Regions from separate parts of the Ruegeria sp. YTSC325 genome, predicted to be linked through region 1. Evidence: riboswitches for the same ligand, from Rfam matches in the RefSeq annotation. Region 1 holds a riboswitch; each other region holds the start of a gene.
What was found. Region 1 has a riboswitch for cobalamin ahead of AC2FF7_RS14930 (CbtB domain-containing protein). Riboswitches for the same ligand answer to the same signal wherever they lie in the genome.
Positions count from the first base shown of each region.

Region 1 (3,269 bases):
TGAGGTCCGAATTGGATCAGATGCGCCTGTTGATATGTTCGTCCTGTGCCGGTGCCCGCGATTGCGGGGCTGAGGTCAAAGCTGTCGAATTAGCCCTGACCCGCGCGGGGATTGAGGGAAGGGTTTCGGTCGATCAGCACGCCTGTTTCAGCGGATGCTCTGAACCCGTGGCCATCGCGCTGCAGGCCGATGGCGGTGCGTCATATGTGTTTTCAGGGGTCGATGTCGCTTCGGACGCCGATGATATCGTGGCGACCTGCCGGACCTATCTGGAAAGCCCCAAAGGCTGGATCGAAGACGCCCGGCCTTGCGGGCGGCTCCGGATGTGTTTGCGGGCGCGTATCCCGGCGCTTTAGTCGACCTGTAGTGTGACCGCCGCGCTGACGGGGATGTTGTCGACCATCAGCGGGCTGTGGCTGTTTGCGTTCAGAGAGACCGAGACTTCGACCTCGCCCTGCGGCAGATGGTCGATATGCATCCAGTTACCGTACAGCCGGGCCAGTTTCTCTCCATTTACGTAGACATGTGCATGCCCCTCGCCGTCGACATCGGTCTTTGAGGCATTTTGTGGTGAGAACCGAAAGTTCTGCGGCATGACATGCAGGTTCCAGCCCGCCATAGGATCGGGCGTAAGAGCGATCTCAAGCCCCGGAGCATCAGCGCCAGCAGGCAGGTTGATGGCAGTCGAATGATCGTGTGCGGCTGCCTCGGCGTGAGACGAACTGTGATGTGCGGGATCGCCATGGTCACGGCCGTCGAAAGTGACGCCATTTGCAGCCGCAACCACAAATCCTGCACCACTGCCAAAAACCATGCCAATTGCAAACAGGGCAAGTGAGCGTGCCATTTTATGTTCCTTGATGGTAGTAGAAACACGCCGAGCTGGTCTCGGCGTGTTCATAAGCGTGCTGGTCAGGCCGCAGCTTCGGCACGCTGGCTTTCATGTCGCCAGAAGTATCCGGCGAATGCCCCGACCAAAACCCAGGCTACCATTCCGATGCCAAAGGCGCGTGCGGCAAACAGCGCGCCGATCTCGGTCGGAACGGGGCCGGTAAACACGTCCGGCTCGGGCGCGCCGATCAGATGTGGGGCCAACAGCAGGGCGGCTGCGATCACATAGCTGATCAGGGTGCCGCCAAAGGCAATCAGCCACATGGCAACACCTGCTGCGGCGACGGTCGCAAACCACCAGATCTGACGCGCAGCGACATCGGCTGCTGCCACGCCGGGCACTTCTGGCGCGAGTGAGAATCCGGGTGCGAGGTGCACGGCAATGAACCCCGCAAGCCCCCACAAAACGCCGGTGCGCCCGTCAATCTTGTGGCCGTTGCCCTCAGCCACGGACATCAGCGCAATCATCATCAGCGCATAACCGGTATAGATAAGCATCGTGAAAATGACGCTCAGCGCATCGCGGAACAGGTCCGAGAACATTCCCGGCAGCTCGGGGTGAGCACTTACGACGTCACCGCCGAAATGGACCAATTCACCTGATTCATACAGTTCCGCGTGCAGCAACACAGGTTGCACAAAGACCAACTGCAGCAAGGCGGCAATCAGCCCCGCTGCAGCACCAGCGAACAACGCGCTGGTCAGGATACGGCTAAACATGGGTTTAGTGGCAGGGGAAGCCGGTCGCGTGGCGCACATCGTGGGCTGCGTCATGCAGGGCCGCGGCCTGAACGTGGCCGGTCAGCGTGATGACGCCAAGGCCCAGAACCACAGCGAACATAACCGGCAGGATACCAACGCGTGAGGTCGAAGCGGTTGTTGCTTGAGTTGCCATTTTTAGTTCTCCTTTACCGTCGCACCCGACGGTTGGTGTTTTCATTCGTGCCTGGCAGGTCTCCTGGCTCGCGGGTCGATGCCTCTGTTCGCCTTCCCCCTGAAACTCAGGAGTGGCTGGTTGAACAGGGCTCACCGCTTACAGTCGCGGGGGCGGCTGTGGATTCGATCGCGCGCGGTCTCACCACATTCCCTCTTAGCTTGCCGGTATTGCCGACAGGACCAGACAGGTTCATTTAGCCGTTACATCTGCTGCAGCGCAATCGTCATTTGCGACGTTTTAGGTCAGATCATGCGCTTTTTGAGAAGATAAATATCCATGATCCACCCATGATCAGCGCGCGCAGCGGCGCGGGTGTCCAGAATCGACTGTGCAACACCGGTCAGAGGGCCGTTGATCAGGATTTCTTCAGTCATGCCCACGTAAGCCCCCCACCAGATGTCATAATCTGCCATCTGAAGATGTTGGAACGAGCACTCACCATCCAACATGACCGCCACGTTTGATGCACCGTCCGGCCACCCTTCGTCGCGAATCCGCCGCCCCGTGGTAACGATGTAGGGGGCACCCAGTTCGTTGATCGGAATCGCGTGGGCCGCCGTCAACGCCTGCAGCGCTGTGATGCCGGGGATCACCCGCGTCGTCGGTTGAGGGTCCAACCGCGCCGCGATTCGCAGTGAGCTGTCGTATAGCGACGGATCGCCCCAGATCAGCAGCGCCACGTGCTGTGCGCCGGGATGGGCGGCAATCGCCTCGCGCCAGCGCAGCGCAATCGCTTCGTGCCATTCGTCCACCCCGCGCAGATACCCGTCTTCCGAGCGGCGCTTGGGGATGTCGAAATAGGCGATCTGCGGCGGCGTGTCGGTCACCTGCGCAATGACCTTTTCGCGCAGCCCGGCCAGATCGGCCTTATTCTCGCCCTTGCGGGGGATCAGGATCAGGTCCGCCGAGCGGATCGCCTGCGCGCCCTGAAAGGTCACGTGGTCAGGGTTCCCGGTGCCGATGCCGATCAAGGTCAGGTCAAACATCGTCAAACTCTGCCAGCGGGCCATAAAGGATCAGCGCCGGGGCGGTGCCTATCTCATCCGCCAGTTTTTCGGACAGCGCGCCTACAGTACTGCGATGCAGCTTTTGTTCGGGGGTCGAGACGGATTCGGCCATTAGTGCTGGCGTCTCCAGCGGCAGACCGTGGGCGTTCAGCGTTTCGACCAGCAGAGGAAAAGTCCGCTTGCCCATGAAGACGACGGTGGTCGCATCCGGGTCGGCCAAAGCGGGCAGGTTCAGGTCCTCGGGCAATTTGCCGCTGACATCATGACCAGTGACAAACTGTACTCGCCGCGCGGTCAGCCTGCGGGTCAGCGGGATGCCCGCCGCCGCCGCTGCCGCGACGGCCGAGGGGATGCCGGGTATGATCTCGTATTCGATCCCAGCCGCGCGCAGGGCCACCAGTTCTTCTTCCAGACGCCCGAACATGCCGCCATCG
Region 1 is NZ_JBXWLY010000010.1:43,043-46,311, reverse strand. It holds gene AC2FF7_RS14945 (DUF1636 family protein) at 1-356, shown strand, start outside; gene AC2FF7_RS14940 (hypothetical protein) at 353-847, opposite strand; gene AC2FF7_RS14935 (CbtA family protein) at 913-1,611, opposite strand; gene AC2FF7_RS14930 (CbtB domain-containing protein) at 1,616-1,786, opposite strand; cobalamin riboswitch at 1,823-2,027, opposite strand; gene cobF (precorrin-6A synthase (deacetylating)) at 2,071-2,814, opposite strand; gene cobA (uroporphyrinogen-III C-methyltransferase) at 2,807-3,269, opposite strand, start outside.

Region 2 (3,269 bases), on a different contig from region 1:
GCCAGAGTCTGAAAATCCGCGTCCGGATTGTCGGATTGCACGGTGAGCTTTGCCTGATCTCCGACAGGTCCATAAATCGCGATCCCGGCGCTGTCCGGGCCGCGATCTGTCATTGTGATCAGCATATCTGTCAGCATCGCGCCCAATTGAGGCTCGAGCGTTTTGTCCTTCAAAAAAAGGCCGACAATTCCACACATGTGTCAGCTTCTCCTGTGTTGAGTTGGGCAGACGCTAACACCTGAACTTCAGGTTATCAACAAAGGGAAATTAATATTCATAAGGGGAATATTTTCGGCTATCTATTTCCCCCGCATTCAAAAATCACGGAGAGCAACCCCGCAAAACCTCAGCAGCGGTTTATCAATCGCCGAATCGTGACTAACGCGTCTGCGGATATGAGATGATCGACAGGTAGCGGGCTGGCAGTTTGCGCAGCAACTCGGGTCCATGCGGTGCGTCCGCATCAAAGAACAACGTATCACCCGGCTCCAGCAGGTAAATTTGATCGCCGTGTCTGTAATCGACTTCGCCTTCAAGCATGTAGAGCATTTCAATCCCGTCATGCTGGAACGTCGGGAAAGTGTCGGACTCTTCCGTCAGCGTGATCAGATAGGGTTCGACCACAACACCACTGGCATTAGACCCCATATGACCCAAAAGGCTGTATTGATGGCCTGCGCGTGTCCCGGCTCTCTCTGTTTCAACGCCCTTTCCCGCTTTGGTGTGGGTTGCGTTTCGGGTTTCTTCATATCTGCGGAAAAATGCAGTGATCGGTGTGCTCAGAGCATTGGCCAGCGATTGTAGCGTCGTCAATGAAGGCGATGTGTAGCCGTTTTCGATTTTTGACAGCATACTGATGGATAACCCGGTCAGCCCCGACAATTCCGCAATTGTCACGCCCTGCTGCAACCTCAACGCGCGGATTTCACGACCGATCGCCGTTTCGAGGTTCTTTTCACCGGGGTCCCTGACCTTGTGGGGATCCTGAGAAAACTGAGGTTTGGACCTATCGTTTGATGCTTTCACCAACCTATCCTTAACGCCTTTCGCTTCGTCGTTATCGCCTGCAATTTTCTTGAAAGGAAACATATTTTCAAAACTACATTCCTGCGCAACCTCCGGTGATTTGTGTTGACCGGCGATCTGATCTCGGGCAGTGACGCATTTGATGGTTCCCTGGGGCATGCTCCAGCGGTGAAAAGGGAATACGGTGAGGTTTAAGTGCCAAGTCCGTAACTGCCCCCGCAACTGTAGGCGGTGAGCGAAGCCAATATCCCACTGACGTGAATAATGTCGGGAAGGGTGGCCAAGCCTCGACCCGCAAGTCAGGAGACCTGCCATCGCAACCGAAACCAACCCGGGGCGGGGCGTCCTGGAAGGAGGCTTGATGGTACCTCGTACGCCTTTATGCGCGACCGCGTTTCAGTACGGCCCCAGGGGCCGTGGAACAGACGCTTGATGGCCGAGCCCACTGATCATTTTGTTCTGATCTGCGCGACCTGTCAGGGTTTGGAGGCAGCGCAGCACATTGCGGATGCCTTGTGCCCTGAATTGCCTGCGGGTTTCGCAGTGCGCACAGTAGACTGTATGGCTGGATGCGATCACCCGGTCACTGTCGGATTTCAGGCCCTAGGAAAAGCCCAATACCTGTTTGGTGATATCGGCACCGAGCAAGAGCTGAATGCTCTTGCCCAATTCGCCGCGCAATACCTGGGCAGCGCAACTGGTTGGACAAAGGCCACAGACAGGCCGGCGCCTCTGATAACCAAGACATTGGCGCGCATGCCGGCGTTGGCTGTTCGAGGAGCTCGATGATGACCAGACCCTTCCTGCAGGCGCGTGGTGTAGCCTACTATTCTTTTCACGGTGACGTTCTGTTGCAAGACATCTCGTTCGACCTTGAAGAGGGGTCGGTTCTGGCCATTGCCGGTCCGAATGGCGCTGGCAAAACCACTCTGCTGAACTTACTTTGTGGCGCTGAAGCTCTGTCCGAAGGCGACGTTCTGGTGCAAGAGCAGAGCTTGAAGACACTGTCAGCGACGGAGCGCGCCCGAAAAATTGCCGTCGTCAGTCAGCAGGAATATCCCGATGGGCGCTTGCATCTGCGTGACTATGTGGCACTTGGGCAAATTCCAATTCGCTCGGACCGCTCCTCTGAAGATCACGCAAACGACTTGACGCGAATTCTGGACCTGACCGGCCTTTTGGAGCTTGCCGACAAGCGCATGGCAGTGTTGTCGGGTGGCGAACGTCAGCGCGCCCATATCGCGCGTGCGCTGGCGCAGAACCCTACTCTTCTGTTTTTGGACGAACCGACGAACCATTTGGATCCCGACGCCAAAGGGCGGATGTTGTCGCTGGTCGCTGGACTGGGGATAACCGTCATAATGATTGTCCATGACATTGTCATGATCCCCGAATTCGCCACCCATGTCGCGTTGATGAAATCTACCCGGCTGACCGGGTTTGGCCCTGTTTCCGAGGTCCTGACGACTCAACATGTGCGCGACACGTTCGGCGTCGACTACTTATTCTTTCAGCACGACGGTCGGATGATCCCCGCGCTGGACATACGAAAAACCACTGTTTCCCAACCCTCCAGGAGATTTCCAAAATGAAACATATCTTGTCCGTGGCTCTGGTTATGGCCATGGCGAGCGGTGTTGCTGCGCATGAAGTGACCGTAGACAATTGTGGTGAACCGCTGGTGTTTGAAACCCAGCCCGAACGGTTGGTCGTACATGACATGAACATGACCGACATGGCCTTTGCGCTGGGTCTGCAAGACAAAATCGTCGGCCTCACGGGCATCACCGGCTGGTACAAAACCAGTCCTGAATTCGACACGCTACGTGGAGATATCCCCGAACTGGCACCGAAATATCCATCGGTGGAAAATATTGTCGCGGTAGAACCCGATCTGTTCTTCGCCGGCTGGTACTATGGAATGCGTCCCGGTGGTGATGTAACGCCAGAAACACTTGCCCCGTTCGGGATCAAAACCATGATCCTGACTGAAAGCTGCGTTCATCTGCATAAAGACCGCCCCGAGGCCAGCATGGACCTTTTGTTTGACGACATTCTGCGGCTGGGCAAAGTCATGCATGTCGAAGACAAGGCCGAAGCGCTTGTATCTGGTTGGAAGGATGAACTGACCGCAATCGAGGCACAAACCGCAGACTTACCGAAACCTCGAGTGTTTCTGTTGGATGGCCCGGCGGACGCTCCGTTCACTGCTGGGAAATACGCAATCCCCAACGCTATGATAG
Region 2 is NZ_JBXWLY010000024.1:18,827-22,095, forward strand. It holds gene AC2FF7_RS21465 (class II glutamine amidotransferase) at 1-197, opposite strand, end outside; gene AC2FF7_RS21470 (helix-turn-helix domain-containing protein) at 379-1,026, opposite strand; cobalamin riboswitch at 1,153-1,356, shown strand; gene AC2FF7_RS21475 (DUF1636 family protein) at 1,459-1,815, shown strand; gene AC2FF7_RS21480 (ABC transporter ATP-binding protein) at 1,815-2,618, shown strand; gene AC2FF7_RS21485 (ABC transporter substrate-binding protein) at 2,615-3,269, shown strand, end outside.
Region 2: it holds a riboswitch for cobalamin, as region 1 does, so the genes downstream of both, AC2FF7_RS21475 (DUF1636 family protein) here and AC2FF7_RS14930 (CbtB domain-containing protein) in region 1, are expected to answer to the same signal.

Region 3 (3,269 bases), on a different contig from region 1:
GCATATTGTGCGCCAAGTTCGGTCAGCGCCCCGGCGGCATCGCCACGCAGGATCATGTCCATCAGGTCCAGCACTCGGCCCCGGTCGGCCAGACCCAGCATCGCACGCACCTGATCGGCGCTGGTTTCCCCGGCGCCGTGTGAAATCGCCTGATCCAGAAGAGAGGTCGCATCGCGGGCTGAACCCTCGGCGGCGCGGGTGATTAGTGCCATCGCGTCTTCGGCGATCTGTGCGCCTTCGGCATCGGCGATCTTGCGCAGCAGGCCGATCATGTCCTCGGGCTCGATCCGTCGCAGGTCAAAGCGCTGACATCGGGACAGGACCGTCACCGGCACTTTGCGAATCTCGGTGGTGGCAAAGATAAACTTCACATGCTCGGGCGGTTCCTCAAGCGTCTTGAGCAGCGCGTTGAAGGCGCTGGTCGACAGCATGTGGACCTCGTCGATGATGTAAATCTTGTAGCGGGCCGAGGCCGCGCGATAGCGGACGCTGTCGATGATCTCGCGAATATCGTTCACACCGGTCCGGCTGGCGGCGTCCATCTCCATCACGTCCACATGGCGACCTTCCATGATCGCCACACAATGTTCGCACTGGCCGCAGGGTTCGGTCGTCGGTTTGCCCTCGCCATCGGGGCCGATGCAGTTCATGCCTTTGGCGATGATCCGGGCCGTGGTGGTTTTGCCGGTGCCGCGAATGCCGGTCATGATAAAGGCTTGCGCGATCCGATCCGCCTCGAACGCGTTTTTCAGCGTGCGTACCATGGCCTCCTGCCCGACCAGATCGGCAAAGGTTTCAGGGCGGTATTTACGGGCAAGAACCTGATAGGCGGGGCTGGGCGTGTCGGTCATATCTGCTCTGTCGGATTCGGGTTCCGACGCAGCCTAGAGACCCCCGCCGCCCGCGTCCACCGCCGCCTTGGGGGAAATTCGGTTTGCAGGTCAGTTTGCACAGCATAGAAGCTATGTGGAAAGGAGGCCGGGGATGGAGCCATTTGCAATTCACGTGGTCGAGGTCGGGGCCGGTCATTTCGCGCTGTCGCCGCTGCCGGGGCGCGCGGGGGAGTATGCGCGGGATTTGGATATCATTCGCCGCTGGCGGCCCGATCTTGTGATTTCGATGACCACAAGCTCCGAGATGGAGCAGACCGGAGCGGGAAAACTGGGAGATGACCTGCACGCCGAGGGCATAACCTGGACGCACCTGCCGATTGAAGATTTTGGCGCGCCGTCGCCGGACACCGAGGCCGCGTGGCCCCGGATCAGCCAGTCTGCCGCGCATATTCTGGCGCGTGGAGGGCGGGTGCTGGTGCATTGCCGGGGCGGGTGCGGGCGGTCGGGCATGATCGCCCTGCGGCTTATGGTCGAACAGGGCATCGCGTCCGACGCGGCGTTGCGCCGCCTGCGCGCCGTGCGGCCCTGTGCGGTTGAAACCGACGGGCAGATGCGTTGGGCAACCTGCGCGCCGGACTGAGTTACAGCGCCAGATGCTGCTGGGGCTGTGCTGGTTGCGCCGGGGCCAGCTCTGACACTTCAAGCATGGCACAGGGCGGCACTGGCAACTGGCCGGCCGGACGGGCCGCAGCATCGGGGCCGAACAGCATATCCGCATAACCATCCAACGCGTCGAGCGAGGCGTCCGTGCTAGTGCCGCAGAAGATGCGAATTTGATCTTTCTGGGCGCGGAATCGGGCGATGCAGCCCTGTGGGCAATGGCCCAGCTCTCCGCTGCCGTCCAACGCGAAGTCATCCGACGTGGCAGGCACTGCGGATTCCATCGCCTGCACAATAGCCCGTGCCATCTGCGCCAGAGCCGGGCAGGTCTTGCCGGTTTTCTGACATAGGGTTGCACTGAATTGGTGCGTTTTTGTCTTCCAGATCATAATGCGCCCTCCGCGCGGGGAACGGGGCGTAGATCAGGTGTGACAGCGCGCTGACAATCCCGCCCGGATACCCCGCCCGAGTTACAGTTTTGCTTTGATGGCAGGTCTCCTGACTTGCGGGTCATAGCGTTGCCGACCTTCCCAGCCTTGCGGGCCAGTGGTATTTCGGCATTGCTCACCGCTTACAGTTGCGGGGGCAGTCGCGGCATTGGATCGTTCCGGCATGACCGGGCAGAACCGCACCGTGTTCCCTTTTCATCTTGTCCCGACACGGGACAAGAACCATCACGCCATCGCTAGCGGTTGAGCGGGCTTTGAGTCAAGCGGGCGCGCGCGCAAAGTGGACGTTTGGTCATCTTGATGCGCCCTTGACTCAGCCCGGCCAAAGAAGTGGGGATAAGGGGTGAACCGAACAGTTCAGATCAGGTGAGCAACGCTATGCTGGATGATACACCCCCCGTCCTGACCGAGGATTTTCGGTTTTCTGCCGGTTCGGCAATGCTGTCGGCGCGCCTGTACCGGCCCGTGACTGATCCCAAAGTCGCCGTGGTTGTACATGGTGCGACCGGTGTCCCGAGGGATTACTATCAGCATTTCGCGAATTGGCTGGCAGCGGATCAGGGGATCGCCTGCCTGACCTACGACTATCGTGACTTTGGCCACTCACTGACCGGATTACTGCAGGAATCGCGGGTAAAGATGGCGGATTGGGCGCTGACCGACATGCCTGCCGCCAGAGCGGAAATGCGCCAGCGTTACCCACACGCAGAACACTGGAGCATAGGGCACTCGGTCGGAGGGATGTTGGGGCCAATACAACCTGATATCGACCATATAGATCGCATGATCTGTGTGTGTTCGGGGCTGGTGACAATCAGTGATCACCCTTGGCCTTATCGCGCGTTGGCGTCCTTGTTCTGGTATGGACATGTTCCGCTGGCGGTAAAAACAGTTGGATACCTGCCAGGAAAGGCAGTGGGATTTGGGGCCGACCTGCCTGCATCGGTTTACTGGCAGTGGCGCAAGTGGTGCACGGCACCCCAAAATTATCTGCCAGAAATCGGAAAAACGCTACCTGCCGCAACCTGGGCAGAGAAAGGCAAACCGGTCGATCTGTTCACTTTCGAGGACGACCAGATGGTTCCGCCCGAAGCCGTTTGGCGGTTGGCAGATCTGTACGGCTCCAGCGCTCGGCGTCATGTGCTGTCGCCGCAGGAATTCGGACTTAAGGACATTGGCCATATCGGCGCGTTCGCGCGTCGCAACGCGTCCCTATGGCCGCGCTTGATCGCATAAGTGCTGCGTGTCTAAACCGGTCAAAACTGTCGGGGATGAAGTGAGAGGTTGGACATCGACCCAAGCGGGGCTCGTTGTGGCTGCTTCCTTC
Region 3 is NZ_JBXWLY010000006.1:48,787-52,055, reverse strand. It holds gene AC2FF7_RS10540 (DNA polymerase III subunit gamma/tau) at 1-851, opposite strand, end outside; gene AC2FF7_RS10535 (protein-tyrosine phosphatase family protein) at 985-1,473, shown strand; gene AC2FF7_RS10530 (hypothetical protein) at 1,475-1,882, opposite strand; cobalamin riboswitch at 1,965-2,184, opposite strand; gene AC2FF7_RS10525 (alpha/beta hydrolase family protein) at 2,321-3,178, shown strand; RNA gene ffs (signal recognition particle sRNA small type) at 3,217-3,269, opposite strand, start outside.
Region 3: it holds a riboswitch for cobalamin, as region 1 does, so the genes downstream of both, AC2FF7_RS10530 (hypothetical protein) here and AC2FF7_RS14930 (CbtB domain-containing protein) in region 1, are expected to answer to the same signal.